One region of the Paenibacillus sp. FSL W7-1332 genome, then DNA from elsewhere that is predicted to be linked to it. Evidence: riboswitches for the same ligand, from Rfam matches in the RefSeq annotation. Region 1 holds a riboswitch; each other region holds the start of a gene.
The links. A riboswitch is a leader RNA that binds a small molecule or an ion and turns the genes downstream of it on or off. The one in region 1 is predicted to bind cyclic di-GMP.

Region 1 (10,394 bases):
TATGGATGATACTAAAAAATTATCCTCGTGAACAAGATTAAACGTGTTCAAAGGTATATGAAGGCCTTACCCACTGCTTTTTATAAAGCTCTCTTTTAAAGTCCATAGGTCATAAAAGGCTTCCAACTGTGATAAGAAACTATATTTATTAATTGAAGATAAATGATTAACACATTCTTTTCGATAAAATCTCCTTAATCGCTGAAACAACCATTTAATTCAGCTTTTGCAACAACCTTATCCCCTACCATGGCCTCAGCCTCGGCGAAGATTGCATTTTCGATGACTCTTGTGAACTTGCATGTATATATAATTTGATCGCCTGGCTTGACTTTATCTAAAAATCTTGCCTTTTTAATTCCGGTAAACAGGAAGATTTTCTTCTCAGAGTCTTCTGTCTTACAAATTGATAATTTATGAAGCAAAATGAGGGATTGAGCCATACCTTCGATTAATAAAACACCCGGAAAAATTGGATTGTCAGGAAAATGCCCTGGAAAAAACCATTCATTGAAACTTACATTTTTCAAGCATGTGATATGATCATTGACTTCATAATCCAGTACCGAATCTACGAAAATAAAAGGATAATCCTGTGGCAAGAGAGATCTGACCTCATTGGAGCCTAGTCTCATAAGTAGCCAACCTCCCTCTCATCAGACACTTTCAAGCATCAGACAACTCGTGATACCTGACAAGTCTTGTGATGTAGTCACTATGTTTTGTTTTTTAGTTTTCTTGATATCATTCGATGTTAAATGAATCGGAGTTTTTTCCAGATCACGATGATTAAGCTCTGAAAGAGCTATGCTTTTTGGTAAAATGCCCTTGTTTAGCGAGATCAAACCTGCTGCAGCCTGGAACACTCCAGATGCTCCGTATGTTTCACCAATCGTCCCTTTAAGTGAACTAATGGGAATCTCCGGATTCGCGGATGCAAATAAATTATGAATTGCGTTCATTTCCACTCTATCCTGCGGATAAAATCCACTGGCTCCTGAGATGATGCCGCTTGTTTCACCGAAAACTCTATCCGCCTGCTTGAAGACTTGCCCGATCGCTCTTTCCATGGCATGAATGCGCGAATCTTCATCAACAGCGAAGGTGGTGGAATATGAAGCTATTTTTCCCAGTGGAGTTCCTCCACGCTCCAGGCAATGTGATAATTTTTCCAACAAAATAACCGAAGCACCTTCTCCCGGTATCCATCCCGTACTATCTGAAGAAAAGGGCTTGCCGGCTCTATCTGAATATTCTTTTGGCAGAACATTAGAATTTTGATAAATCCATAAAACTCTTTCGTTGATCTCTTCTACCCCGCCTACCAAAACCTGTTTAGCTTGTCCTTTATGGATGGATGAAACAGCGTAAGCTATTGCATCAAGTCCAGCACATTGTCCAGTAGCAATCGTAGTGTTGAATGCGCAGGCATTCATTCTAATAGCAAGTTGTGCAGCTGGAGCGTTGGCTATGGTATTTGGCGCCTGCATTGGGCTTACAGATTGGGGGCCCACAGTAATGGTTGTATAATCATAATCTGAAATGGCCTTGAGTCCGGAAAAGTTGCTTGCCACAACGACCCCCAAGTCCAAGGCCTCTGATTCCGATGCTGGATTGAGGTCACCCAATCCGGCATCTTGCCAGCATCGCACTGCAGCGCTCAACAGGTATTGTGTGCTGAGTGATAGATATTTTAACCCACGCTTGCCGATTAACTCTTCCGGGTTCCAATGGTCAACACAAATGGTTTCAATGACAGGCAGGTCTAGAAAGTCATTGCTTTTTGGACTTGTACTTTTTGAATCTGACTCCCCTATAAGACGCTCCCAAAATTGATTCTTATCCGTTCCAAACACGGATACAGATCCCACACCTGACACTACAACCGGATCATTATCATTCCACATTATCGATCTCTCCTAATATTATTGAACATATGTTGCCTCCAAAAGCAAAAGAGTTACTAAGAACGGTATGAACAGAACTGTCGATACTCTTATTTGGGATAACATTTGTAATACATTCCGGATCCGGGGTCGAATAATTCATGGTGGGAGGCAGCACTTGATGTTTTATAGACAAAGCGCTCGCTACTGCTTCAATTGCGCTGGCCGCCCCCATGGTATGACCCAGCATTGATTTTATGGAACTGGTTGGAATTTGATCTAATAATGATCCAAATACGGATTGCAATGCCTTGGATTCGGTTGAGTCATTGGCAGGTGTGCCTGTTCCATGAGCACTAATATAAGAGATTTGTTCTTTCTTGATTTTTGCATCCTTCAATGCGTTATTCATTGCAATTTGTGCGCCTAATCCTTCAGGATGTGGGGCAGTCGGATGGTGAGCATCACAAGAAAGACCATAACCAAGCAGTTCGGCATAAATCGGGGCGCCTCGTTTTAGGGCAGTTTCCAGATTTTCTAAAACTAACACTCCAGCCCCTTCGCTTACCATCATACCCTTGCGGTTTTTATCAAATGGTTGACAAATATCCGGCGCCATTGCCCCCAATCTGTGAAAAAGCGCAAAACAGCTTCGTGATAATCCATCCGAGCCACCAACAAAGACAATGTCCGCAGCGCCGCTTTGTATTAATTCACTGCCCTGCCCAATGGCATAATTTCCGGCAGCACATGCTGTAGGGATTGTAATAGATGGCCCTTCCGCCCCTAAATGCTTTGAGACACTGCCGGATATATATGAATCCGGGTATGCGAAGATCGACGGCGGTATAGTATTCGGGTTATTACTGATTCTAATATCGTGATCATCTTCAACGATGGATTGGTTTCCCATCGTAGTTCCTATGCACACACCAACTCTTGTTTTATCCGCAAATGACGTAATATTGGCATCATCTTTAGCCATTTGAGCTGCAGCAACTGCTAGCTGAGAAGTTCTGGCTAATTTACTTGCATGGGTATTGGCCAGGAATTGAACGGGATTAAAGTCCTTAATTTCTCCTCCGCGAGTAACCGTGAATTTATTTACATTGAAAGCTGTAATTTCTGATATTCCATTTTGTCCCTGACAAAGCTTGTCCCAAAAATCCCGAACTCCCGCACCTATAGGTGATATTACACCTAGCCCAGTTACTACAACTCTGTTAGCCATTATAAATCCCCCACAAATTATGATTTTGAATCTAATTTTTCACTAACCATCTTGATGACATCATTCAGGGTCTCCATCTCTTTGATATGCTTTGCCGGTATAACGACTTTGAGTTTCTTCTCTATTTCATACACAATTTCCAGGGCCACCATGGAATCGACACCCAGATCCTCTACAAAATTGTCATCATCTGCGAATTCATCGATTTCAATAACGTCTGCGACCAGCTTTGTCAATTCATCTCTCAGTTCTTTTGTTTCCATTTTTAATTCCCTCCAGGTATAAAATTCATTTAAAATACTTATGCATTCCAACCACCATCTACATTTAATACCGAACCTGTTATATATGAAGACTGTTCTGATAATAGAAAGCATATTGCATTTGCAACTTCTTCCGGATCTCCGAGCCTTCCCAGAGGAATAGATTTCTCTTTGGAAAGCCTCATTTTTTCACTTATGGATTGATACATATCTGTATTGATATAACCAGGTGCAACTGCATTAACCCTGATGTTAAATCTCGCTATTTCAAGTGCGAGTGACCGAACCAATGCGATTTGACCAGCCTTTGAAGCGGAATAGTTAGCTTGTCCAGGCACTCCAATCAAACCATTTACTGAACTAACACAAACGATTGAACCTGAACGTTGTCGAATAAACTTAAATGATGCTGCTTTTAAATAATTGAAAGTCCCCGTTAGATTAGTAGAAATCACTTCACTCCAGCTCTCTTCATCCATCATCACCAAATTACTATCCCTAGTGATTCCAGCATTAACTACCAAACCATCCAGTTGAGAATTATCTTTACAGACCGTTTCTAGTACTTCGGAAGCGACTAAAGGATCGGTTGAATCCGCTTGAATACAGGTTATTTTCCCGATTCCTTTATCCACCACGTAATTACACAATTCCATTGCAGCAGCTTCATTTTCTTTATACGTAAAAGTAACATTAGCTCCCTGCTCGGCCAGTTTTATTACTGTTGCTCTTCCTATACCTCTCGAACCGCCTGTTACTAAAAAATTCTTTCCGGTTAAAATTCTAATCCCCCCATCCACTTTCAATGTTCCGCCAAATAGTCATAAATGACATCCGGCGCGGATAACCCCAAATCAGTAACAATATGCGAAGCTGATACAACCTCAAGCACGGGGAGATCTGCCAGTGGGGCCAACGCATGGGCAAACAATTGCAGCCGGGCTGGGGCCGTCCAGGCACCATGAATGGTCAGATTTTTGATCTGAGTACGCATCAGTTGGCATACCTTCTGAGTTCCATCATAGTTCGGCACAATTTTGAGCATAAATGTCGGTTGGCAAATCTCTTGGCGGGCCTGCTCCGGGTCGAGAGCCTGATGTTTATATCCCATCGTTGCGGTGGCTACACGTAAAGACCCGTAGTCCAGCGTACCGACTAATGTGTCCGAATCAATATACAGTTTTGGAGAGCCCAGTTTTTTCGGATATGCGCTGATCTCACGTCCGGCCGCGATCGCAGGAAGACTGTCCACATACATCGCGTGCTGGTATTCACCCTTCTCCCCATTAAAGCTCACCGGTATCAGCTGGCCAGATTCTGTATAGGCCCCCAAACCGGTAACATCCGGCATGTACATGAGCTCAAATTTGACTAAAGGCTCATCAATTTCAAGCGGCTCAGGGACTACACGTCTCAAGGCTTCCGTGTCGGTACGATATAGAATGTTCAGGTATTCCCGGTTACGAAAATGATAAGGTCCAACAGGATAAGCAGGAGCTCCCAATGGAGTCGACATTTGCTTGCGTACCTCATGCAGTTTCAATAGTTCCATCCCTTTCCTTTTGAAAGAATTCACTTCTCCCGCCTTCTCAATTTCCATAAAAACAACAACCTCGTATTTTTCCACAAAAATATCAATATGATGAATATCTTCTTCTGGTATAGCTTCGGTTAACTCTTGCATTTGCTCCTTGGTACGGTAAGTGATCCACCAATCCAACGCTGCCTCCATATAAGCAATAGAGGGGGTATCAGGAAGCCAATTGGCTATTAACAATCGACCTCCGGGATTGAGCAAATTAAATAATTCGTTAACTAATTTTTTGGCAACTCCGTTGGGCAGATAATCAAATACACCAACACTGTATATAAAATCAAATCCAGGAAGAGGCACTTCATTTTCAATGATGTCAACTATGGAGGCAGGAATCGTTTCGCCAAAGTCTTTTATGATTTCCGCTGCAACCGAAAGGGCCTCCTGATCTTGATCAATAGCAACAAATTTCCCAATGCGTTTATTCTTAACCGCGACACTTTCCAATACTTCTCTCAAATGGCCGCTAGGAAAAGAGAGAATATAAGGGTTCGCAACTCGTTCTGCTGTTTCGTCAATCTTGCTGGAAAATATACGTTTTCTTTCGCGAACAGCATCATTTGCATAACTTATACGATTAAGCTCGTAGTTGAGAAGCTCGGAAATTTCTGCTTGTCTGCCCTCGTAAGGTGGCGGTGCTGTTTTGTCGAAGTCATAGATGGAATCCATCATTACGGGATCACCAGCATAACCGCGCGGTTTGTCAAATGCTCGACGAGAAAACGGTTCTTGTAAGAAAAAATAGCTTACTGCATGTTGACGATATTGGGCAATAAACTGCTTCCAATCTTTTTTTGAAGAATGTCTGCGTATGCTGTCTAATCCATGATAAAGGGCATTAAATGCTTCAGAGAAAAGACCTTGATTAATCTTCGTCTCAACATCATCAAGTAAATGTTTTTTGTTAGTTTTGTCCATACTCTAGATTTTCCTCCCAAGAAGACATCCCTACAGGCATAAATATGTAGAATAGGTTGCTGACGATATTTGGTGAGATAGTTTGCCTCTAATCTTCTGAAGACTACAATTAGACATTTTTATATTTTTTCACCACCTTTAGCAATATCACTCAAAACACAAAAACCCCCCGCCATGATTAAATAGACTGGGGTCCCGTCGTATTCGGCAACTGGCTGGCATAGTGTTTATATCCACCTTAGTCCCCGTAGCTTTACGTCGCCACCTTTCGATGGGTTTGCTATTGTCGTACGAAGTATGAAATTGTCAAAATGTTCATTAATCCTTCAACGACAACTTACTTTAAAGTATAAAATTCGACTTAAACAAAAAAAATACCCAAAATTGGGTAGTTTATACTTATGTATTTTAATTTAAATTTTAAGTAAATTTCCTAAGGAATGCTCCTTTATGATTAACGCTCGTCTTTGCGTATATCTTTTTAATAAAAGTACGGACCGTGCTTTGACTAATCCCATAAATGCCCGCAATTTCAGGTACGTTTTTATTTTCCAGCCATCCATAAGCTATCTCTTTCTCACGATTTGTTAATTCATATTGGTCAAAGTGAGAATAAGTCAGCTCTTTTTGTAGAATGGGGTCCTTTTGAGGCAGTTTTTCTTCAATATTTTTAGCCAGGTGTTCAATGAGTGGTATGGCAAATGTAACCTCGTGTAAATAATGAAAACTCAGGCCAAGGTAGCCTATAATCACATTTTTTATTCGAATTGGCGTACATACACATGACAGCTCGGCAAACAATTGGTTGGTGTGCCGGGTACCAATTACGACAGAAACCGATTAATTTTCCATCGATAAAGAAATGGCATTGACCCCTGCGGTTTTCATCGCAAATGATGTGCCTTTTTTTATATTATTTCTTTCAAAATATCCTTTTAACAAATCCGTGCCGCAATAATCGATAACGGCACCATCCGTATCTGTTATAACAAATAAATAAGGTATGGACAGCAAATCGTTCATATTCCTGGTTTCCTCTTGCAGCAAATATAAAATTTCTTTCCGTTCAATCAACCTTCCTTTTATTTCAGACATACTGAGGATATTAGGAAAATGATCGTTTGCTTCCAGCAGTGTTCTACGGCCCATTATTTTCCCTTCTTCCTTTTAAGAATAAGTGATTAATAATGAAATCGATCTTCTAGTCATCTCCGCTTCTGAATTCGGTAGCTTATAAGCGAAAATAAACAATAAAAAACCACCATCCATTAAGATAACCATAGCAAAATAGGACGGAGGCTTCCGTCGTATTCGGCAACTGGCTGGCATCGCGGTCTTAGGCAGATCCGCATTAGCCCCTATAGCTTTGCGTCGCCACTTTTCAGTGGGTTTGCTATTATCGTACGAAACGATTCGATTGTGTGCCGAAAATTATATCTACGATTCACCTGCCTTTCAATATATTTAAAGTCCCTTTTCAGGTAGATAAGACTGTTAAGACTAGTACAGGTCCCCCTTTCATAAAATTTAATAAACAACACAAATAGCCTCCATCAGCTTAAAGACATAGGTGGAAAAACTAGTAAGAAGAGACGGAGGCTTCCGTCGTATTCGGCAGCTGGCTGGCATCACGGTCTTAAGCAGATCCACATTAGCCCCTGTAGCTTTGCGTCGCCGCTTTTCAGCGGGTTTGCTATTGTCGTACGAAGAGTATGAATTTGTCGAATATCCAAACATGTTATGACTTATTCAAACTATAACTTACATTGTTTTTCATTTAATATAGGTCGTACGACCCAAATTCCCATATTTTTGTTAGATTTGTAAATCACTCTTACACGTATACAGAATCACTTTTTGCGCCAAGCGGGTTGATAGACCGATTTCGGGGGAGGGAACTGGTGAATCCAGTTAATGATCCGGGTCGATATCCACTGGCATACAACTGCAAGGATAATAATTTTCCAATCGATCACATAGGCAGCGAAAGCGAATATGATTCCATTCATCCAGAACAATGAGGTGCCCGGGTTGATTCTTTTATACTTATAAATGGCTAAGGCAACATAACCGATTCCCCCATTCGATACCCTCTGCTTTATGAGGATGGCGACACCTGTTCCGAGAATAACCGAGCCGAATAGAAGATCGATCCATACGTTGCCGAACGGGGGTTCTAGGAACACCTCGAAGAAATTAACGGAAACGGACGTCACTGTTATAACAAATATGGTCCCGAAGGCACTGACTCCATCAAGATAAGGGACTGTAAAGGCAAGGAAAATAAAATTAGCCAGCCACAGTCCGAGACTCATCGGGATCTCAAACGCATGGTTCAGAAGCACCGCGATCCCTGCTCCTCCTCCCGAAGGAATGGCGTGAGGAAACAAGAACATGGCCATGGCAAAACCTTGAATGATGGAGCCGGCGGTAATGTAGAAAAGTTTCTTGGAAGCATGACGATAGAAAAAGGGGCTCTTCCGCCCGGGTAGGATCTGTAAGTTCACACGGAATCATCCTTCATCGATTAGAGTAACAAGCTAGTCCTGCTTTTTTAAGTGTATGCTTGTTCCCTGGAGGGGATACCGGGATAGATCTTTTTAACGAAAATATGTATAGGCTGACTCTGGAGATATCCATAGGCAGCCCGCTAGTATTTATCATTCTCTTGTGGTTTGGTCTATGTTTAAATTACGTAACAAAATCCATCGGTTTGTTTCTCTCTCACCCCGAGTTCAAACGTATCTTGACGAAGACCCCGGCGCATCGTTTCAAGGGAAAGCACTTCGGTGGGTTGGATATTTCCCAAATGTACATGAGATCCAAATTTGCGGAGAAGCATCGCTTGCTGCTGCTTAAGAGGTGCCTCCCAAATCAGCTTTCTTGCATCCGACACGTTGTCGATGATATTATTTATCATTTCTTCCTGGCACTCGCCATGCTTATCGTAAATACCGATGCCTAGTCCAGACTCGCGCGCTTCAACAATGATAAACTCCGCGCCTACGTCTAAATCCGCTTCCATTGTATACGCGAGCATTTCGGCGTCGATGTGGGAACCGGATTGTTTTTTACCATACTCCGTATAAACCCGAAGTCCGCGTTGTTTACCTTCCCGAATGAGTTCCGTTCGTTTTTTTCGCGACATCTCAATCGTGCCGTCAGATACTTCTATCGCGTTAAATCCAAGACGGCAAACGGTATTAAAAAATGCGGGGACGACATCTTGCTGCACGGCTGTCTCAAGCAAGGTCCCGCCGGGCATGACCGTGATTCCATGTTGTTTGGCTAGATTGATTTTGTATAGCAGCATTTCCGTTTTATACAGCGGAGCCGTCCCAAAACCGAATTTGACACAATCGATGTAATCCGAGGCTGTTTCAATCACATCTGAGAACATGTTTCTACCCAGGCCTTTATCAATAACCATCGTCATCCCGCGTTCCATGACCCCGTAGGTGTCGTGGTCTTTTTTGCCGTGTTCGGGATTTTCGCGCAGCCCGCTCGGATCACATATCTCCATGGGCCAAACTGTTCGCAGAGAACTGTTCATTCTAGGATCTCCTCAATTCTTTTTGATTTAGTCGTTTAATCCAATGACATTGGCATAATATGCTCATACCCATTGACAGGTGCCCATCTTTTGTCATAGGGATTCGTCACGGTCATCCGATCTGCCGAGGCGGCTTAATCAAAAAGAACACCAAACCTAGAGTAACCAAAGATAGTGAAGACACGGTTATAAAAACAACCTGATCCGATTTATCCATCATCCACCCGAACAAGGGCGGCCCTGCTGCAACTCCCAAAAATCGCAAGCTATTATAAAGGGATGTAATCATCCCTCGCTCACTTTTCTCAACTGCACCGGTGATCATCGTATTCAGGCAAGGAAGAAGCATTCCGGTTCCGATGCAGCTGACTGTCAGCAGCCCGATAAACACATAAATGTTCTTAAAAAAGAAAAGTGTAGCTGCCAGAGACAGGGTCATGGCAATCAGTCCGATATTCATCAGCCAACGAATCAACAGGCCATTCTTCTTGATCAAGCTTCCCGTCGTATAGGAAGTGATAACCATCCCAAGTAATGGAATGGCCAAAATCAAGCCCTTCACGACCCCGTCAATGTTATAAGGCTTGTCTTCAAGAATGTTGGATAGATAAAACAGTATGCCAAACAAAATGAATAGCCCCAGCGAACCGGCAAAAAAAGCAGTGATGAGCCAGCGGCCTTTTTCTTTAAAGATGTCCCCGATTTTTCCAAGGTACTTCCTTAGTTCTTGCTTTGAATGTTGTTTTGATTCTTTGATCATAAAAATGACGGCCAACAACGATAGTGCACAGAACACGGGAAATGCAAAGAAGGAAGCATACCATACGATCAGCATAAGCAGGGAGCCGATGATCGGGCTGAGTACCTTGCCGGCGCCATTGGAGGCTTCGATTAGTCCCAGTGCCTTGCTCTCTGTCCCGCCATCGTATAAATCGCCGACGAGCGCCAT
Region 2 (10,394 bases), 1.7 Mb from region 1:
TCGTATTGCGTGGAACTGCTCCGGCAGATATCGCCGTCCTCGGTACTTGATGTCGGCGTTGGATTTGGCCGCTGGGGCATGTTATGCCGCGAATTCCTCGATGTGTGGTCAGGGCGGGTATTTCGTAAGGATTGGAAGGTAAGGGTGGAGGGAATTGAAATATTCCCCAAAAACATTGACCGTTACCATGCGTATTTCTACGATAAAATTCACATCGCTGATGCTTTTGAATTTATTCCGTCAACTTCGCCCGGAGAATATGACGTCATGATTATGGGCGATGTTCTGGAGCATTTCGATAAGGATAAGGCGCTTACCCTGTTGAATGCCAGCATTGCTAGAGGCAAGCACGTTCTGCTTAACATTCCCATCGGATCGGAATGGCCGCAAGGCACGGTGTACGGCAATGAATTCGAGACCCACCGCAGCATCTGGACTACCGAGGAGCTTGATGCTTTCCCCGTTAAAGCCAAAAGGCATTTTAAAGACTATATTAACCGGGATTTTTCAACGTATTTATTTTCTTCGGAGTGATAAGGGTTTCGATGGAATAACAAATGTTTGCATTAGGCATTCATTTCCATCGACAGGCGTAGAGACAATAATGGTTGGGGTGTCCAGCAAATGCAGCAGCCGGGGTTATTCCCGGCTGTTTTTGTATTCAATTCATGACGGCGCCAGAGGACGGAGCCGACTGGCGTTAGACCATGAACGGCTGCCAACCGTATTTTGACGCTGCTGTCGGTCAGGCTCAGCTCGACCGCTGCCGCCAGAGCATATCCATATTGCAATCAGAGGCAGGAACCACCATGATAACATTTCTAAATCTCATAAGGGACTAGTGAGTCCACATGTTATTTACATGTATTTTACTTGTATACAAATAAAGGGATATGATAAGATGAGATCGTATTGAAAGCGTTTACTAACCGGGAAAAAATTTATTCGTAAAGGGGAGAGTTTAGTGAGAAGCAAGTGGAAGAGTCGAGTTGCCGCAGTCCTAACGGTTATCATGATGTTCGCAATTACCCCTTGGGCCATGCCGATCACGTATGCCGCAGATGAAGAATTGACCAACGTTATGATCAACGGCGGCTTCGAGGATTCTGAAGTAAATGGACGTTTGCCGGGCTGGCAGCCCGATGAAGACACAGCTGCCATTACCGTAAGTGAGTCCGTGTACGCAGACGGGAAACGAAGTCTTCAGGTGGAACGCCTGTCGCCCGATGCAGGCTCCGGAGCGGTCAGCGATGCATACGCCGTCCAGCCATTCGGCAATGTCATCATGACAGCAAGTGTGCTCTCGGATGAAGGTCAAGGCGGCAAAGCAGACCTCAGGTTTTATGATGCAGACGGAAAGCTTGTCTCCATGGTGAGCGGCCTGGTCGATGAACCATCAGGCCAATGGCAGAGTTTAAGAGTGGCTGCTGCGGCACCTAAAAATGCTGCAGAGGTCAAAGTCGCCTTCAAGTTTAATGGCGATCAAACCGGCAGGTATTTCGTTGACAGCGTCACATTGCAAACGCATGCGTCCTCACCGTACTTAACGAATTTGGGACCGCAATCGTCGAGTCTAACCCTGATGACTGCAGCCTTCGGTAAAGACAAGAATGGCCAGGATGCTTTGTTTACGGTCGCACAGGGTGATCCGGCACAATTCATCGTAATGGATGTTGCTTCGAAAGAAGTGAAATCCACTCATCCACTGGTTGCGCTTGACGGAAGCAACGTATCGGCAGCTTGGGCGATTGTGACAGCCTCCGATGGAAAGGTATACATCGGCAGCACGCCGAACGGGACGTTGTTTCAATATGATCCGGCAGAGGATACATTGCGGGCGATCGGCAAACCGGTTCCTACCGATACCGTGATCTGGACGCTTGTAGCCGGGGAAGATGGCAAAGTATATGGAGGAACGGGATATTCCCAAACGCTGTTTGAATATGATCCCGCATCCGACCAGACCAGAATCCTTAAATCCTTCAAGACTTCTTCGAAAGAGTCTCATATCCGCAGCCTTGCTTACGATTCCGATCGTCAAGTGATCTATGTGGGGGGAGCCGATGTCGCCAAGCTTTATCAATACAATCTCGCAAGCGGAACATCCACCGCGCTTCATCCGCCTGAATTTAACGGCATGACTTCGGTTTATGATCTCCGGTATGCAGGGGGCAAACTTTTCGTGCGCGTGGATCCAGGACCCGTTATGTGTGTCTATGATCCCGATACCTCCAGCTGGATCGTAAATAAAAATACGGCCTATAATGCCCGGGGATTCTCACCAATATCGCCAGACGGCAAAACGGTGTTCTACACCTATTATGAGACTCTCCCGGGAGGCGGGCAGCAGTGGTCGCTTTATTCGTATGATGTGAATACGGGGGTTTACGGCTCGCTGGGCGTGGATGTCAAAGGAGCAGGCGTCGCTTTTGGTTATGTTCAGCTGGATCAGGCAAAGTATCCGGGCTGGACCTTGGTCGGATTGGCCGGAAATAGCGGCAGGGCATTTTATTACAACCTGGAAACCGGTTTGATTGAGACGCCGGAGCTTCCGTTTCCGGCACAGTTTGTGGAATTGTTTAATATCGGGAAGAGCACAGACGGGCAGATTCTGTCTTCGGGCTTCATTTCAGGCGGGGGAATGGGAATTTACTCGCCGACCCGTAACGAGACCAAGCATTATCCTCAAATCGGTCAAGTCGAAGGGTTCGGTTCATTGAACGGAAAGATGTATCTCGGCGTTTATCCTAGAGCGACCCTCTTTGAATACGATCCAGCCAAACCTTGGAACCGGACGGACCCATCAGAACCGAATAACCCGCTGCGGCTGGGTCAGTTGGGTTCGGAGCAAGACCGGCCCGTAGCCATGCTCGGGGTCGAGGAAGAAAACCTGTTATACATCGGTTCCTATCCAATTGCAGGCAAAACAGGCGGGGCACTTACCGTCTACAATCCTGTTACCGGAAAGTTTGATGTGAAGCGCGACATTATATCCGGTCATTCGATCAATTCGTTGCTTTACCAAAATGGAAAGCTGTTTATGGCCACCGGCGCGATGACCGGCGGAGAGGGGAAACTTGCCATTTTCGATACAGCATCAGGCCGAGTAGAGCTGGAACAGGTACCTGTTCCGGGCAAAAAAGCAGTAACCTCTTTGATATGGGGCCCGGACGGTAACATATGGGGAATGGCGCTGGGGGCTCTGTTCATCTATGATACGGAACGCCAAGAGATTATTTACAGTGAGGATATGTTTCCTACAGCAGATTATGCACACAGCAATCCTCGATTGACCATTGGAACGGACGGCAATGTGTACGGTACCATTTATACGGGATATGTTGCTGACCATACTTATACGAGCAAGATGTTTAAGATTGACACAGCAAGCAAATCGCTGTCCATCTTGTTGGAGAGCAATGCGGAAAAGCTGGCGCAGGACGACTTTGGCAATTTCTATTTCAAATATGGCAGCGAGCTAATGAAGTATAGCGACCCGAATCTGGTCATGCCGCTAGACAAAGTACAGCTCGAGGCTGAATCGCTCCAGCTTCACCCGGGAGATGAGGTCGGTTATTCCTACGAAGTCTTCCTTGAGAGAGGAAGAACGACTAAGGAGTTATCCGGCGCTCACATTGAGTATTTGAGCAGCCGTCCGGATAAGGCGGCGATCGACCCCAAAGGAAAGATTATCGCCAAGCATCCGGGGCAAGCCGAGTTGTCGATTCGAATTACATTGAACGGGGTAACGGTTGAATCCAATAAAATCAAGGTGAAAATAACCGGACCTTTGTAAAACTGTTCATGACATATAGCAATATGAGGCCGTTGTCCTGGACAACGGCTCTTTATTTTATTATCCAGTGATCCATTAGACCGGGAACTTGAAGGATGGAATTACCAAGTGGGTTGAACTTATGAAAGTTTTCTGATCGGAAGCGAGATGTCCTTACCAGTTAAAGACGGTAATTTAGTCCCGTTTGACAAGAGGCAAAAGTTATAGGGTTTTATGATTTCTGCTGTCGCAATTAGGTCAATGGATATAGGAGTGAAGTTAAAAAATAGAACTATTTTCTTGATCAGCCATCATCTAATATCCAAGTAATTACAGAAAATCGCAGCCTTTCTTTTGAACAGAATAGCTTTAATACATAGTTAAGTGAAGTGTAGTGAAGTCGAGGAGTGGAAAAAATTAGTAAAGATTAACTATCGCGACCTAGTGTTTCATGAGGGTTATCAATATCATCAAAACCATTCTTGAAAGACAATATTGAACAAAAGACCTATCGATTTTCATTTGGAAACAAGATACAGTAATTGTAAATCGAATACATAATATAATCATGGTTTACAATTTAAATACTATTTTTGTACGACAATAGCAAACCCACCGAAAGGTGGCGACGCAAAGCTATAGGGGCTAATGCGGGATCTACTGCGACCGCAATGCCAGCCAGTTGCCGAATACAACGGGAAACCTCCGTTTTATTCATTATTTTGAATTGAAGAAAGGGGTTTTTTTGACGTTCCAAAAAACAACGGTGGCTTCGCTATAAAAAACTAGTTTGGGGTTGAAGGGGGACATTACTTGATCGCAGAATGCGAAGAGGATTTTTCTGTTCGTTAACAATCAGACATTAATGAATCGATTATCCGGGAGGTTGATGGTCATGGAACAAACGACTTGTGATGTATCAATTGACGAATTGCCGAGGGGGGGATGGGCCGACGATGAAGGAAACCAGGTTCGTTTTTCCCTTGATTTTGCAACGACCCGAAAACTCCATGAACTTGCGTTCAATTTCGGAATAACTGTGGATATGGCACTTATGGCTTGTTATTCGATCCTGCTTGCCAAATATACCGGCGAGGATGATCCTGTAATTGGGTATCTGTTGGAAAGACAGATGTTTCCTATACGTTACTCTCCTACTGTACATAAGCCATTAGGTAAGTTTCTGATAGAAGTCAAGCATACCACGATGCAAGCACTCGAAGATCGGAATATGCGAAAGAATTTGAGCGGCAACCCGTTCATCAAAGCGGCGTTTACTTGGCAAAACGCCAATGCCACTCCTTATGAATCCGATCAGCTGGGGACGTTTGAGCTTGCTTTGACGGCTTTTAAGAAGGAATTTATCATGATACACCTTGAATATTCGGCCCGCTCCTACAGAAAAGAAACGATCGAGCAGATGAGCGGCCACTTGAGCCGAATCGTGCATGAAGTAGTTGATTTCCCCGAGAAGGTGATTGCCGACATACGTATGATGTCGGAAGAAGAGGAGAGACAGATTCAGGCTTTCAGCGGATCTAAGACGGACTATCCTTCCAGCCAAACGGTCCATTACTTGTTTGAGGAACAGGTCCGTTTAACCCCCGATCGCCCGGCGGTCATGATCGAGGACCATCAGATGTCCTATCGGGAATTGAACGAACGCGCGAATCAGCTTGCAAAAGCACTGCAGGATCACGGCGTTAAGCCGGAGAGCGTCGTTGGCATTGTCGCGGATCGGTCTGTCAATATGATTGTCGGGCTTACAGCCAAATTGAAAGCTGGCGGCGCTTATATGCCCATCGAAGCCGATTTTCCGTGCGAAAGAATCGAATATATGCTCAAGGACAGTCGAGCGGGATTTTTACTGGCTCCTTCCAGTTGGAAGCCTGACATAGCATTTGAGGGAAAAGTAATTTATTGGGACAACGCGCAGCTAAGCCTTGACAGCTGTCCCCATACGATATCTGCAGCAACCTCGCAAAGTCTAGCCTATATCATCTATACTTCCGGATCAATTGGGACACCGAAAGGAGTAATGGTTGAGCATCGTAACATCGTAAGACTGGTCAAGAATACCAATTATTTCAACTTTTCCAAGGAGCATCGAATTTTGCAAACCGGTACAATAACATTCGATGCGTCGACCTTTGAAATTTGGGGATCCCTTTTGAACGGATCTACTTTGTATTTGATGAAGGACACGGACCTATTTGACCTTTACAAATTGAAGGAAACCATCATCGGCCACCGCATTACGGCTTGGTTTCTGACTACGGCTCAATTCCATAATCTGGCCGAACAGGACCCAGACGCCTTTCGTACGTTAGACACCTTGCTAATCGGCGGAGAAGCGTTATCGCCGAAGCACGTAAATGCCGTAAGGAAGAGGTGCCCCGATCTGCGGATGATCAATATGTACGGTCCAACGGAAAACACGACGTTCTCCACTTATTTCCCGATCGAACGTGATTTCATATCGACCATTCCAATTGGCAGACCAATATGCAATTCATCCGCTTATATTCTTGATAAACAGTTGAAGCTTCAGCCGTTCGGAGTAGTAGGAGAGCTTTGCGTCGGAGGAGACGGTATCGCGCGGGGGTATGTGAATCAGCTGGAATTGACAGAAGCCAAGTTTGTGGAACATCCGCTCCTCGGGGAAAGGTTATATCGAACGGGGGATTTGGCCCTGTGGCTGCCGGATGGCAATATCGAAATGATCGGGCGAATCGACGATCAAGTAAAGATCCGAGGGTATCGAGTGGAACCGGGAGAAATCGAGACCCGGCTATTGGAACACAACGCAATCTCGAAAGCCGCGGTAGCCGTCAAAGCAGACGGAAGTGGAAATCCGATAATATGTGCGTATTTTGTTGCGAAACAGGTGTTGTCCGAAACGGAAGTCAAGGCGTATTTAGCCCGGAATTTGCCTGAATATTTCCTGCCTTCACTTGTGGTGCAGATGGAAAGTTTGCCGCTTACCCCTAACGGGAAAGTCGATAAAAAAGCTCTGCCGGACCCTGATCTTCTTCGTCCGATGCTCGTCAACTGAGACGAACCGCTAAACGAAACGCAGCAAATGCTTAAAAAGATCTGGCTGTACAAGGATGTGGAGCAAATCGAGACCGCATTTGACCCGATCTATCGATGTTTATCGTCCAGTCATCACCAATGATGGATGGGAGCACACTAATTTGGGTAGGGAGCAAGGAAGGAAAAAAGTGAACAAAACAGATAAAGTGAAGTCAAGGCTAAAGTATGATGACGGCAAGCAGTCACCCTAAAACAAGGTTGACTGCTTTTTCTTTTGTGAGGAGTTTAAACTTGCTGCTCCTTCCGCCACTGTCGGATTGTCATTAAAATTATTCTAAAGTTACTTCAACCGACAGGGGATTGCCCCCCGTTGTATAATTCATTAATACAAAAGCATGTCCACATTACATAGGGGCGGGGTTATGATGCGCAAATCATGGTTTAAACGACTACTATTGTCCTACATGCCGGTATTTATGATTGTCATCACGTTTATTTTCTTTGTTTTCTTTCAAATGTTCAGTGAGCAAAGCCGTCGCGAGGCGCTGAATGCCAATAAGACGCTGTCCCTACAGGCGATGCGGATCGTGGATACGTCGCTCAAAGTGATCGATAATATGATCGTCCTCGAGAGTATCAACAGCGAGTCTTTGAACAATTTTTTTAAAGCAAACTCAGGAAGTGATGCCTACATCAACATCAGGGCCGTGCAGAAGCTTAAGGAATTGATCAATTACTATCCTTTGATCGATTCCATTTACTTGGTGCGATATTCGGACGGATATGTGTTGAGTGATGCAACCAACGCTTATATCGGTTCATATCCTGACCGCAAATTTATCGAAGAATATCAGGTGTCGAAGACTCCAAAGTGGACCGGTGGGCGCAGTTTCGAGCAATTCAAAATGATTGGCGGTAAACAGGTGGTCAGTCTGGTGCGGGGATCGCCATACATGAAAAATAATCTCGGCATGATCGTGGTTAACGTTTCGGCGGATTCGCTGAAAAAATTGACGGAGAATATGTACGAATCCAAGGTCAGCTTCATCCAGGTTAAAGATGCTTCCGGTCAGCTGTTGTTCGGGAGTGAGGCGAAAGTTAAAGAATCCGAGCTCTTCTCGGAATATACCTCGGACTACACCGGTTGGAAATATGGAAGCGGTCTCATCAATGGCGGATATGTCAACACGATTTCAGAACTCTATAATCTGTGGTTTGTGATCGGACTCCTCATGATCGCCGCCGGATTCATCTGGATGATCTATGTGACTCGGCGCAATGCCAGACCGATCGAGCGGATCGCCGAGCGATTCAGCGACTATTCCCTGCCTGTAAGGGGCGCGGGCTTATGGAAAGGCAGTCCCGATGAGTTCGCATTTATTGAGTCGGCGTTCGATCATATCCTGGAGCAGTCCAGGCAATACCAGGAAAAATACCAGGAAGATCTTCATCTGCGGACAAGGTATCTGTTCCATCAGCTGATTGAGGGACAAACCGATATGAGTCTGGAAGAGTGGCAGGAGGAAGCCGCCATACTGAATTTACCCGAGCCGCTGGACCGGTTTAGGTTACTCATCATTGAAATGGACAACTACGGAGAGTTCTGCCGGAAGTATACGGCGAGTGATCAGAATCTGCTGAAATTCGTCCTCCGGAACGTGGTGAACGAGATTGCGATGAAGGAGAGTATTCGTTTGTGGTCGGAATGGACGTCGCCCTCCTGCCTTGCCGTCATTTACTTTGAGGGGGACGAGACAGAGGAGAGAGAGGGAGAAGCTTTATCCCGTTTTGGCGCGAAAATGCGGGGCTGGACCGAGCAAAATTTGAAATTTACCGTTACGATTGGAAGCGGCGAGGAGGTTTATCGGATCCAAGACCTGTCCAAGTCGTATAAAAGCGCAGCCCAAGCGCTTAAATACAAAATCGTACTCGGGGAAAACCGTCTGATTCGTTGCGAGGATATCGCCGGCACCAGCCATGCCGAAGTGTACGCTCACCTAGGAGAAATCAGCTCGATTATTCAATCCTACCGAATGCTGAACATAGGGTGGGAGGAGGCATATGAGGCATGGTTCGCACAGTTAAAGGGCAGCCTTCTTACCAATGAAGAGATATTTAACCTTATGAATTATTTACTGTACAACGTCGGCCGGGAGCTTTCGGACATGAATAAGGATGTCTACCGCGAGTGGTCCCAGGTACGGCTTCCCCTACTTACGGAAATGCTGGACCATGGCAGTTCACTGGAGCAGCTGCGGATTGAAATCAAGCAAGTCATGACCAGTTTGTTCGAATCCGTGGGTCAGCTACAAGAAGGCAGGCAGTACGCAGCGCTTATCCGGGAGATCTGCAAGCTGATCGAACAGGACTATGCCAACCCGGATTTGTCGCTGGAGATGCTCGGGGATCGTTTTCAGCTGAATCCCAAATATATAAGCAAGTTGTTCAAGGGACATACCGGACAGAGGTTCGTCGATTTCCTTATCCAGGTACGGATGCGTGAAGCAGTGAAGCTGTTGTTGGAGACGGATGCCTCTGTACAAGAGATTGCGGAGCGGGTTGGCTATACCCACGCCATCTCGTTAACGCGAGTATTTAAACGGATTATGGGAACGGCACCGGGCGAATACCGCAGCAATCAGCTCCGCAAAACGAACGGTTGAAAACGGTTTCTTTGTAGAAAACGGTTAAGGTGGCGAGCTCATCGCTGCCTTTTTCGTTATAAATCATGCAGGCGAAAATGGTTAACCCGTTTATTCTTGTTTCTTGTTGATCGTAAGATCGGGCGTTTACAATGGCAATACATTCCGCCGCATCCAAAAGGGCGCTAATGATATCCGCAACATATAACGGAAGGAGTTCATGCTGATGCGAAGTCTCAACAATAAGTTACATGGCGGTCCCGGGCTACCCGGTCCTGCTCAGGTCGGCACCCGCTCCCGCCCGCAAACGACGTGGATCCGGATCAGGCGTCACTGGCAGCTGTATCTGGTTCTCCTGCTCCCCTTTCTTTACTTGATTGTATTCAAATATGTGCCGATGGCCGGGATCGTGATTGCATTCAAGGACTACAGCGTCATTAAAGGGATTTGGGGAAGCCCTTGGGCTGGATTCAAATACTTTGAACAATTTTTTGAATCCCCAAACTTCTGGCTCTACATCAAAAACACGCTTGGGATCAGTTTCTATGGTCTGGCCGTCGGGTTTCCGGCACCGATTATTCTGGCGCTCGCCCTGAACGAAATCCGAAATGGGCTGTTCAAGAAGAGCGTACAAATGATAACTTACGCTCCTTACTTTATATCGACGGTTATCATGGTATCGATCATTATCGTCAATTTGACGCCCCAAGTGGGCATGGTCAGCAAGCTGTTCGAAATGATGGGAGTAACCAATACGAATTTTATGGGTATGCCTGATCTGTTCAAATCCATTTATGTCTGGTCCGATGTGTGGCAGTACACCGGATACGGGGCGATCATCTATATCGCTGCGCTCGCCGGAGTAAATCCTGAGCTTTATGAGTCGGCCAAGGTGGATGGGGCTTCCCGCATCCAGAAGATCCTCAAGATTGATATCCCCA
Region 3 (10,394 bases), 1.8 Mb from region 1:
GCTGCTCCGATGGGGGACGCTTGAAGTTACCCGTTCGGCCCCTACGAATATGGAGATATCAGTTAAAGGAACTACCAAGGAAAGTGGAGTGCGTGAGGTTTGCCAGATGCTGGGCTTCTCGATGTCCGATGTCATTGCGATGGGAGACAGTGATAATGACGCGAAGCTGCTGAAGGCGGCAGGTCTCGGTGTGGCGATGGCCAACGGTGAAGAGCATATCAAATCGATAGCGGACGTTATGACGGCTACCAACAACGAGGACGGCGTTGCTCAGGCGATTCGGAAATATGTATTCCAAATGTGAGGGAGTAGAAATAGATGACCGTTCAATCGAAAGAGATAAACTTAGATCAACTGGGCGGAGCGATATACCCAAAGACAACCAATGGCGAGCAGTTGAGATGGCATTCTCCGCTTGAAGCGCCCTTTCACATCGCGGGCTTCCCTTGGCTTGCGCAGGATGGGATATACAGACGCCTGCCCTTGGCTTCAGGGGCTGTCTTGCCGCCTCCGGTTGATACGCTTGCTTATTGTACGGCAGGTGGGCAAATTCGCTTTCGCACCAATTCTTCAAGGCTGGTCATAAGGGTGCGTCTTGCCGGACCGGCCAATATGTATCATATGCCGCCTACAGGGCAGTGCGGGGTTGACTGCTATCTTGGAGAGCCGGGAGAGCAGAGCTTTATCACCACGGCTAGATTCAAACCAACGGAAAGTGAATATGAATCCCAGCTTTATCAGTGGGATACAAAAAAAGAGGTGGCCGTCACCTTAAACTTGCCGCTCTACCAAGGGGTAGAAGAGGTATGGATCGGTGTAGATAAGGATGCTGTCATAAGCGATGCACCTGCCTATGCAAGCAGTAAACCCGTCATTATATATGGAACTTCGATTACGCAAGGAGGATGCGCCTCCCGGCCGGGTATGGCTTATTCTAATATTCTTAGCCGTATGATTCCGGTGGAGTTCGTAAATCTAGGCTTTTCCGGGAGTGGAAAGGGCGAGCCGGAGCTCGCGCAGATCATGTCGGAAATCGATGATCCGGCGTTATTCATTCTTGATTATGAAGGGAATACGGGCGAGGCTGGAAACATCGCACGAACGCTGCCTGCCTTCATCCAAATTTTAAGAGATCGGCATCCCCAAGTTCCTATACTAGTAGTCTCAAGGATTAGCACTGCCGAAGACCAGTTCTATATGGAGAGGAGGGAGCTTAATGATCGTCGCAGGCTGATCCAAATTGAAAATGTGGAACAGAGACGGACAGAAGGAGACCGTAATATTCATTTCGTTGACGGCTTGAAGCTGCTGGGCGATGATTTCGTCAATGATTGTACGGTAGATGGAACACATCCAACGGACCTCGGATTTTTGCGCATGGCACAGTCGCTTGCACCTATCATTAAGCCATTGCTGCGACTGTGATGAACAAGATAGATGTTATGAACAGCCTTCAGACTGCATTTTTTGGTTAGGGGCTGTTTGTCTATCAGTCAGACACCTGTATTACCATTAAGCCGAAAAAGGAGAGGATTTTGATTGAAGTCCCAAAGAAGAAGTCTGCCTTTTATTGTGATGGCTTGTTTTATTGCGGGGGTTATTAGTCTTTGTTACGGCATTAATGTATCCGCGTCTTCAGATAAAGAAGAAGGTGTTTCTCAAAAAGAGAGGGCTAAGTACTCAGGAGCTTCACTCTTCAAAGGTCACATGCATTCCCATACATCTCTCAGTGATGGGATATTGTTGCCCAATGATGCTTACGATTTTGTGAAGGCTAATACAGACTTTGATTTTTTTGCAGTGACTGAACACGACGTGACTTATGACATCAGTACGGGCAGTGATTTTATTACGAATGTTCAAGACTCTTATTCAAAAGAATACAAGCTGCTGCATGAGCAATCCGATGCTCACAATCGTGATAACGAATTTATTACGCTGCCTGGTACGGAGGTGACCTGGTATGATGAATCGGGTCATATCAACCTATTTAATGCCCCATGGTTTGCAAGAACACATGGAGTAGGCGCGGATGGCACTTGGGGCTGGAGCGACATCAAATATGATTTGCCAACCTTTTACGCAAGACTTGCCCAAGATCCTCATGCGATTGCTCAGTTTAATCATCCACGTTTGTCAGGCAATTGGAGTTTCAATGAATTTAAACATTATAACCGAGACGTTGACAGAAACCTTAATATGATCGAATACAAATCCTCCAATGATTTTGCAGTCTATACCAAGGCATTAGATCAAGGCTGGCATGTTTCTCCTGTGTTTGGCGGAGACGAGCACAAAGGAAATTGGGGGATGGTTCAGCCCCATGTGACCGGTATGTGGGGAGATAACCTTACAAGAGAAGGTCTTTACGAGGCGATGCGAAACCATCGCACCTATGTATCATTTGATCGGAACCTAGAAATGGCAGTTTCCGCAAAAGGTCAGATGATGGGGGCGATCCTTCCGGCCGATACAAAAGAAATCAATCTTTTCGTACGCATGAATGACCCTGATGCTAACGATGTTTTGGATAAAGTCGTTATTTACAAAAACAGCGGAGAAGTTCTCAAGGAGTACCGCAGCATTGCCAGTAATAAATTTGAAAAGGAAGTAACCTTAGCAACCAAAGATGGGGATTATTTCATCGTTAGAGCTTTTCAGGCAGACGGTGAAGAAGCGATAAGTGCCCCAATTTGGATTGGTGATGAAACGAGGGGCACGGTGCACGCGCCTGAAATTACGGTACATGGGCAATATCCGGACACCATTAAGCTTGGAGATCAAATAGAAGTGCTGGGCGCTTCGGCGACGGATCATCGCGGTCAATCTTTATCGGTGGAAGCCATCGTTTTAAATGATAAAGGAGAAGTAGCCGCTCTAAATCAGCATTTCAAGGTCGATATGTATGGAGACTATTTCATTAAGTATGTAGCGACCGACGCTCAAGGAAATACGCGTGTTGAACTTATTCGATTGCTTGTTGATCAACAAAATCTGGACGCTGATAACATTTTAAATGAATTCCAACCCATTGTTAATGTTGGTGAGAATGAACGTGAAGTAGGAGTAAATCTAGTAACGGATAAGGCGTTAGAAACGTCGTATGTTCAGTATAAACCGGAGTCAGTGGCAACATGGGACGATGCTGAAGTGGTACAAGCGGAAGTCTCTTATTTTCAAGCCGCCTATGGTGATACGTATGACAAGAGTAACTATCGCGTTCTTGCAGCTCATGAAGCGAATATAACAGATCTCGACTTAGGGACTAAGTATGACTATCGGTATGGAATGTCACCGACTGGACCTTGGAGCGGCAGTTATAGCTTCAGGACCGCGCCAGCTTCAGAGGAAGCCGTTATGTATGTGATGGGAGATCTTGGAGTTCCGGATCGAAATCCGGAAAGCTTCCAGCTCTTTAAAAATATGCTGGACGTTCTGCAGGAGAAAAATTCAAACGGACAGACGGTGATCCAAGTCGGAGACTTGGTCGAGAACGGCGGCAATATGTATGCTTGGGATGATGTGTTTAACCATATTTACAACCATGATATGGGGCTAGTTTCTGCTCACATTGTCGGGGACCGTGAACGTGCGACAGAGCGGAAGCTCGTGCCGTTCTCCGGGTTTTTCAACCTGCCGAAGAACGGTGAAGGCAGTTACCGGGAAACGAATTATTCGTTTGATTATGGCGATATGCACATTGCTGTTCTGAATTCTGTGCTGGATTTTGACAAGCAGCTGTCATGGCTGGAAAAAGATTTGCGAGCAACCGACAAGAAGTGGAAAATCGTTATGGGGCATTATCCTTATTATGGCGGTCAATCCGGCGATGAGACCGGTATGGACATGATGAGAGTGAAATTGTCTCAAGCATTTGAACGCCTTGGCGTTAGTTTGTATATTGGTGGTCATGATCATGTGTATAAACGGACAACCATACGAGATGGTGTAAAGGATATATCGGAAGAAGCGATGAATTTAGGAACAACTTTTGTGACCGTTGGTTCATCAGGTCCAATGTTCTTTGATAACAAATCATTTGACTGGGATCATATCGTTTATGATGAAAATAAGCAGACGGGTGTTATTTTAGAATCAAACGATCAATCGCTCACCTTGAAAGCTTACAACAGCGACGGTGTTGAGATTGATTCATTTACGATTAAACAACCGGCCAATTATTTGGAATTAACGAGCGCAATTGTGGAAAATAACGTCTTGAAGGGCGTTGGGGTCTTGAATTACCCGAGCTCGCGTGAACGTGTCACCGTGATCGGGGAAAAGCGGGATCATACAGGTGAACAGCTGTTGGAAACAGTTATTCAAGAAGCAACGCTAGAACATCTCGGACGAGAACAAATCATCTTATTTGATAACCCTCTTGCATTTGGCGATGAACATACGATCGTCGTAAGATTGGTTAATAATCCAATCGATCAAGAGCCGTTAACAGACCCGTTCATAGCGAAAGAAGGAATGCTGGGCGATGGTTCGGAAGGCAATCCATATCAAATCAAAAGTGCCAGTGGACTTTATAAAATGCATGAATTCCCGGACAAACATTTTATTTTAGACCGGGACATTGATGGGAAGGGCGTGTTTTTCGAAGCGATTGGCGCAAATGGCACTCCATTTACGGGTACGTTTGATGGGCAAGGGCATACGATTACAGACGTTATGATCTCCTCAGGCGGCGCAGGTCTCTTTGCCATTAATGAAGGAATTATTCGAAATGTAGGAATCATCCATGCAGACATTGATGTTCGCCGGAGCAATGTTGGAATCCTGGTGGATCAGAATGATGGAATCGTGGAATATGCCTACAGTACCGGAGCTATTCGAGGCAATTCTACAGTTGGCGGTCTTGTGGGCTACTCGAACGGTATCGTTAGAAACAGTTATTCAACAGCTCGAGTTAATGCACGGGGCAAGCAAGCCGGCGGCATGATCGGGATTACGAATCGGGGGAGTATAACCGAACAGGTCTATGCCATGGGAGCCGTCATAGCAGAAGAATCCAATGCTGGCGGCATCAGCGGATACGGTTATAACAATACGGTCATTCAAAATAGTATGGCATTAAATCCATCGATTGTTACAGGTACGGCATCGAATCGAATTGTCGGCAGAGTGTTAGCTGGGGATAAGGCAACTTTAGTCAATAATTACGCCGATGAAAATATGTTTGTTAGCAGTGAGAACGTTACGGTCCCTGATCCAAACAATGAAAAAGGACAGGGGGTGGGTGCAGAAGCATTCACGAAGCCAGCTTTTTTCATGGAGACCCTTGGTTGGGACTTTGATTCGATCTGGATCTGGAATGAAGATGCCAAGCGTCCATTACTGCAAAGTAATTTGGAACAAATTAACGAAAACCATATTCCAAAGCCGAAGCTTGATCGGAATGAAGATGGGTACTACATCATTCGTTCGGTTAGTGAATTAAAGACCATTTCAGAATTTCCAAATGAAAATTATATATTGGAAAACGATCTTGATTTTGAAGGGCAGCTTTTTGATCCTTTATTTAAGGGGACGCCTTTCCTTGGCATATTTGATGGAAATAATAAATCCTTAACCAATTTCAAATCAGAAAATGGCGGCTTATTTCATCTCAATGGCGGAACGATTAAAAACATAGCCATGGTTAATGCACGCGTTACTGGCGGAAGTAATATCGGTATACTCGTTAACACGAACAACGGAACGGTAGAGAATAGTTATGTAACGGGCTCAATCGAAGGCTCCAGCACCGTGGGCGGTCTGGCGGGCTATTCCAATGGCATCGTGCGAAACAGCTATTCTACAGCAGATGTAACGGCCCAGTTGAACCAGGCTGGCGGCTTGATCGGCATTACAAACTCAGGCAGTTTAACGGAAAACGTGTATGCATCTGGAGCCGTTCGGGCGCTTAGAAGTAATGCAGGCGGAGTGACTGGCTACGGCTATAATGATACGGTTGTTAAAAACGTGATTGCTCTCAATCCTTCAGTCGTAACGCCGACGATGGCGAACCGTGTGGTGGGACGAGTGCTTGCGGGGCATACCGCAACGCTTGAGAATAATTATGCGTTTGATGGCATGATTGTGGATGTAGAAGGCGAAAGTATTGCCGCTGCTGACAACAGAAAAGGTTTAGGGCTATCCCAGCAACAGGTTGAAGATTCCAATACGTATATCCATATATTGAAATGGGATTTTGAGTCGGTTTGGATGTGGAATGATGCTTTACAGCGTCCGGTTTTGAACAGTAATCCCGAAGAGGCAAGCGAGCCTGTCGTGCCTTTAGAAAGAAATGAAGCAGGTTATTACAGAATCAAATCCATTGCTGATTTGAACGTTATGGAAAACTTCCCGGCGGAAAAGTATATGTTGGACCATGATTTGGATTACGCCGGACAACCGGCTGAATCGCTTTTTAAAGTGGTTTCGTTCATCGGTGTTTTGGATGGCGACGGGAAGAAAATAGTTAACTTTCATTCTTCGAGCGGCGGCTTATTCCATCTTAATGGCGGAGTGATTAAAAATATAGCCATGATCGATGCCAGCGTCACTGGCGGAAGCAGAATAGGCATACTCGTCAATACGAACAATGGCGAGGTAGAGAATAGTCTCTCAACCGGCTCCATTACAGGCTCCAGCACAGTGGGGGGGCTAGTAGGCTATTCCAATGGCATCGTAAGAAACAGCTATTCAACCGCGGATGTAACCGCTCAGGTAAGTCAGGCCGGCGGCCTAATCGGAATTACGAACTCGGGCAGCCTAACAGAAAACGTGTATGCGTCTGGAACCGTTCGAGCGATGACGAGCAATGCGGGCGGAGTGACTGGATACGGATACAATGATACGGTCGTCAGAAATGTCATTGCCTTGGGCCCTTCGGTTACGGCGCCAACGATGGCAAACCGGGTGATGGGACGAGTTCTTGCGGGGCACACCGCTACGCTCGAAAATAATTATGCATTTGACGGCATGATAGTGAATAAAGAAGGTGTCGCTGAAGGAGCTTTGACAAACCTTAAAGGATTAGGCCTATCTGAAAGTGAAATAGAGACTCCATCCACCTATACAGATAGGCTAGGGTGGGACTTTAACGCGATTTGGAGATGGGACGATATGGCTAAACGACCTCTTTTACAATCGGTATCAGCAGGCGACAATGACGAACCGGTTACACTGACTGAGATTGAGCTCGAGGGGCCGGTTGTACTGGTCGTTGGAGAGAATGCCCAAACGGTGACTACCGCAGTGTACAGCGATGGAAGCCGTGAAAAGGTGGAGGCAAACGTCATCTATACAAGCAGTGATCCAACTATAGCGGAGATCAGCGCTAGCGGTGTAGTGACGGCGAAGTCGGAAGGAACCGTACTCATCACGGCAGAGTATGAGGGCTTGACTTCATTCTATGAGCTAACCTTGACTCAGAAGCAAATCGATATGGAGGGGGTCACCCAAGGCGTGGATGCAGAAGCCGCGCTTCCGTTCACATCTTCGGTCTTTGTCGGAACGGGGGAGCGGTGGATCACGACCACCTTCCTAACATTTATGGCGGTGAAGCTATGAGACTGCTTAAGCGGAACGACATTTATTATGCCGGGAAAGGTAAATAAAAGACCCGATTAAAGGAACCCCAGGTATTGGGCAGTTTAATGAAATGAGTCCGGTAATTATGCCGGGCTCATTTTCTTTATATGTCTGGTTCCGGTTCCAACTTCGTATTTTTTCGCTGATAGACCTCGTTATGAAGCGCAGGATCAAAACAGCAGTTGACATTTAAAGAAATTTTATCGGAATAGCAAACCCTTTTATATCACTGAAAAGGGTAATCTACTGGCATTACAACTTTGTTTTGTTAGTATTCATCTTTCAAGTCCCTGGCTTGTATAGTTTTTGTATAGAAGTGAATGATACAATTCGCGATGGTAGAGAACCCCCAGGTGAAGAGACTTTTTGCATACTTAAGACTCTATCTATAACAAGCTTATTATTCAGGATATGTTCAGATTTGCCACATATAATGTCAAAAGAAGCTACCAAAGCACTATATTAGACATAATTTGATAAAATACAACAAACATAAGACCTGAGCACCTTGTATTTTTATGAAAAAAGAATCAAAATTTAAGTAGTTTTTCTACCAAGTATTACATATAAAGCTCGTACGATAAGAGCAAACCTGTTGAAAAGCGGGGACGCAAAGCTATAGGGGCTAATGGTGCTATTGACCTATGCCAGCCAGTTGCCGAATACGATGGAAACCTCCGTCTATTGGCATTTGCTTTTTGGATGGAGGTTTTTAGTTATTCTATTGAAGGAGTCGAGTGCTGTGAAATAGCCGTAAGTCTATCGGTTTTTCTGAGTCGAATACGCAGCTCTTAAGACCCTGACATAGCAGTTGAAAAAGTAGTGAAAAAGAGGTGGAAATGGGCCGTCACTACGGTGAAAATGGAAAACTTCACACCAAGAAAGGAATGGATCTAAATGCTAAGCAACAACATTAATTTGCGGAAAATTGGAGTTATGTTTCTGATTTTTACCCTTGTCTTCACGGGCCTTGGGGTAAGCTCAGGAATGCCAGTCATTTATGCTGCTTCTTCGGAAGTTTATGTATCTAGCGGAGGCGATGATACCACAGGTGATGGATCCCAAAATAATCCTTATGCTACTTTGTACAAAGCCTATCAAGAGGTTCCTGACGGGGGAACGATATATGTCCTGAACAATATCGATTTGTCAATCAATGCTGACAAGAAGTATCTTCATCTTCACCAAAACAAGAGTGTTACGATTTCGACAGACCCTAATGCAGTAAATGCCGCTGTCATTCAGCGCGGCTCGGCAAAGGGTGCTGCAAGCGGTGAGCCGGGAGGAGATAGAGACACCCTTATTCATCTTGAGCAGGGCCAGCTTACACTAAGAAATATTATCATTGACGCCAGCTTCGGTGGAGGTACTTTCCAAGGCAGAATTATGAATGTCTATGGGGGGAGACTGATCATTGAAGAGGGTGCTATTTTACGTAACAGTCCTTCCGATTTTGGAGGGAGCGCAATCTATTTCGAAGGTAAAGGCACAACTAGAGCGGTTATAGAAATGAAAGGTGGAGAAATCACAAGTAATAAACATACGACTTCAGGCTCGAGTGCGGTCTTAATTGTTAAAAATGCAGAGTTCATTATGACCGGAGGTAAAATCACTGACAATAGGGGCGGAGGGGTTGAGCTCTCGTCGAGCAACGATAATCGATTCGTTCTTTCCGGTACAGCACACATCTCGGGGAATACAGGATCGAGCCCACAAACTGAGCGAAACCTTGTTTTGCTAGGCAATATGTTCCTTGCTCTAGACAATAATTTTACCGGAGAAGCAGGTATTACAGCCCATAATCGCATGACTGTGGGAAGTAAGTTTGGAGTGGCAGCCGGAGCCGGTTTGACGGGGTTGGAGAACCTTTTTTCCGATAACGGTCATCTTCTTGCAAGTTATGGTGTAGGCAATAATGATTTGGTATGGAAATCATTTAAGAACGAATTAAGCCAACCAAGTACCAATGGCGAGAAAACAGGGACGAATCCGACATTGAGCGGTGTAACAGAACCTTTTGCGAAAGTAACGATTAAGATCGTTAGTGCAGCAGACCCGACATTTATCATCACTGAGGAGAGGACTGCTGACGCGAACGGAAACTGGGAGTTCCCAGTTGACAAAGCCCTGAATACAGGTGCATATACGGTCAATGTTACAGCTAGTATAAATAACAATCAGTCGGAAACTGTGACTAGACAATTTGAAGTAGTAGACAAAACGGCACTGCAAGGGAAGTACGATGAAATTACAGCCGAAAACCTGGTAGAGGCTAAGTATACCGAAGCAAGCTGGAAAGCACTTAACGATGCCATGACGAAGGCAAAAGAAGTGCTGGAGAATCCAGCAGCAACGCAAGCTGAAGTCGATGCTGCGCTGACGGCGCTTGAGAAAGCTCGACAAGATCTAACTGAAAAAACAGTAGATAAAACGGCACTGCAAGGGAAGTACGACGAGATTATAGCCGAGAACTTAATCGAAACCGAGTATACTGAAGCAAGCTGGAAAGCCCTTAACGATGCCATGACGAAGGCAAAAGAAGTGCTGGACAATCCGGCAGCAACGCAAGACGAAGTCGACGCAGCGCTGACGGCGCTTGAGAAAGCTCGACAAGATCTAACTGAAAAAACAGTAGATAAAACGGCACTACAAGGGAAGTACGATGAAATTACAGCCGAAAACCTGGTAGAGGCTAAGTATACTGAAGCAAGCTGGAAAGCCCTTAACGATGCCATGACGAAGGCAAAAGAAGTGCTGGAGAATCCAGCAGCAACGCAAGCTGAAGTCGATGCTGCGCTGACGGCGCTTGA

Region 2: it holds a riboswitch for cyclic di-GMP, as region 1 does, so the genes downstream of both, MKX98_RS17520 (amino acid adenylation domain-containing protein) here and MKX98_RS25375 (hypothetical protein) in region 1, are expected to answer to the same signal.
Region 3: it holds a riboswitch for cyclic di-GMP, as region 1 does, so the genes downstream of both, MKX98_RS33570 (S-layer homology domain-containing protein) here and MKX98_RS25375 (hypothetical protein) in region 1, are expected to answer to the same signal.

Annotation. Positions count from the first base shown of each region.
Region 1 is NZ_CP150209.1:5,624,200-5,634,593, forward strand. It holds gene fabZ (3-hydroxyacyl-ACP dehydratase FabZ) at 195-635, opposite strand; gene MKX98_RS25340 (beta-ketoacyl synthase N-terminal-like domain-containing protein) at 657-1,907, opposite strand; gene MKX98_RS25345 (beta-ketoacyl-[acyl-carrier-protein] synthase family protein) at 1,897-3,117, opposite strand; gene MKX98_RS25350 (acyl carrier protein) at 3,135-3,380, opposite strand; gene fabG (3-oxoacyl-ACP reductase FabG) at 3,419-4,180, opposite strand; gene MKX98_RS25360 (acetoacetate decarboxylase) at 4,183-4,932, opposite strand; partial or broken gene MKX98_RS25365 (class I SAM-dependent methyltransferase) at 5,209-5,892, opposite strand; cyclic di-GMP riboswitch class I at 6,096-6,184, opposite strand; gene MKX98_RS25370 (LuxR C-terminal-related transcriptional regulator) at 6,313-6,645, opposite strand; gene MKX98_RS25375 (hypothetical protein) at 6,733-7,041, opposite strand; cyclic di-GMP riboswitch class I at 7,203-7,297, opposite strand; cyclic di-GMP riboswitch class I at 7,503-7,597, opposite strand; gene MKX98_RS25380 (YitT family protein) at 7,743-8,327, opposite strand; gene MKX98_RS25385 (phosphosulfolactate synthase) at 8,579-9,445, opposite strand; gene MKX98_RS25390 (MFS transporter) at 9,558-10,394, opposite strand, start outside.
Region 2 is NZ_CP150209.1:3,927,604-3,937,997, reverse strand. It holds gene MKX98_RS17530 (methyltransferase domain-containing protein) at 1-534, shown strand, start outside; gene MKX98_RS17525 (hypothetical protein) at 1,013-3,796, shown strand; cyclic di-GMP riboswitch class I at 4,371-4,465, shown strand; gene MKX98_RS17520 (amino acid adenylation domain-containing protein) at 4,671-6,830, shown strand; gene MKX98_RS17515 (AraC family transcriptional regulator) at 7,234-9,474, shown strand; gene MKX98_RS17510 (ABC transporter permease subunit) at 9,680-10,394, shown strand, end outside.
Region 3 is NZ_CP150209.1:7,407,159-7,417,552, reverse strand. It holds gene MKX98_RS33585 (Cof-type HAD-IIB family hydrolase) at 1-304, shown strand, start outside; gene MKX98_RS33580 (SGNH/GDSL hydrolase family protein) at 319-1,425, shown strand; gene MKX98_RS33575 (CehA/McbA family metallohydrolase) at 1,540-7,563, shown strand; cyclic di-GMP riboswitch class I at 8,160-8,247, shown strand; gene MKX98_RS33570 (S-layer homology domain-containing protein) at 8,482-10,394, shown strand, end outside.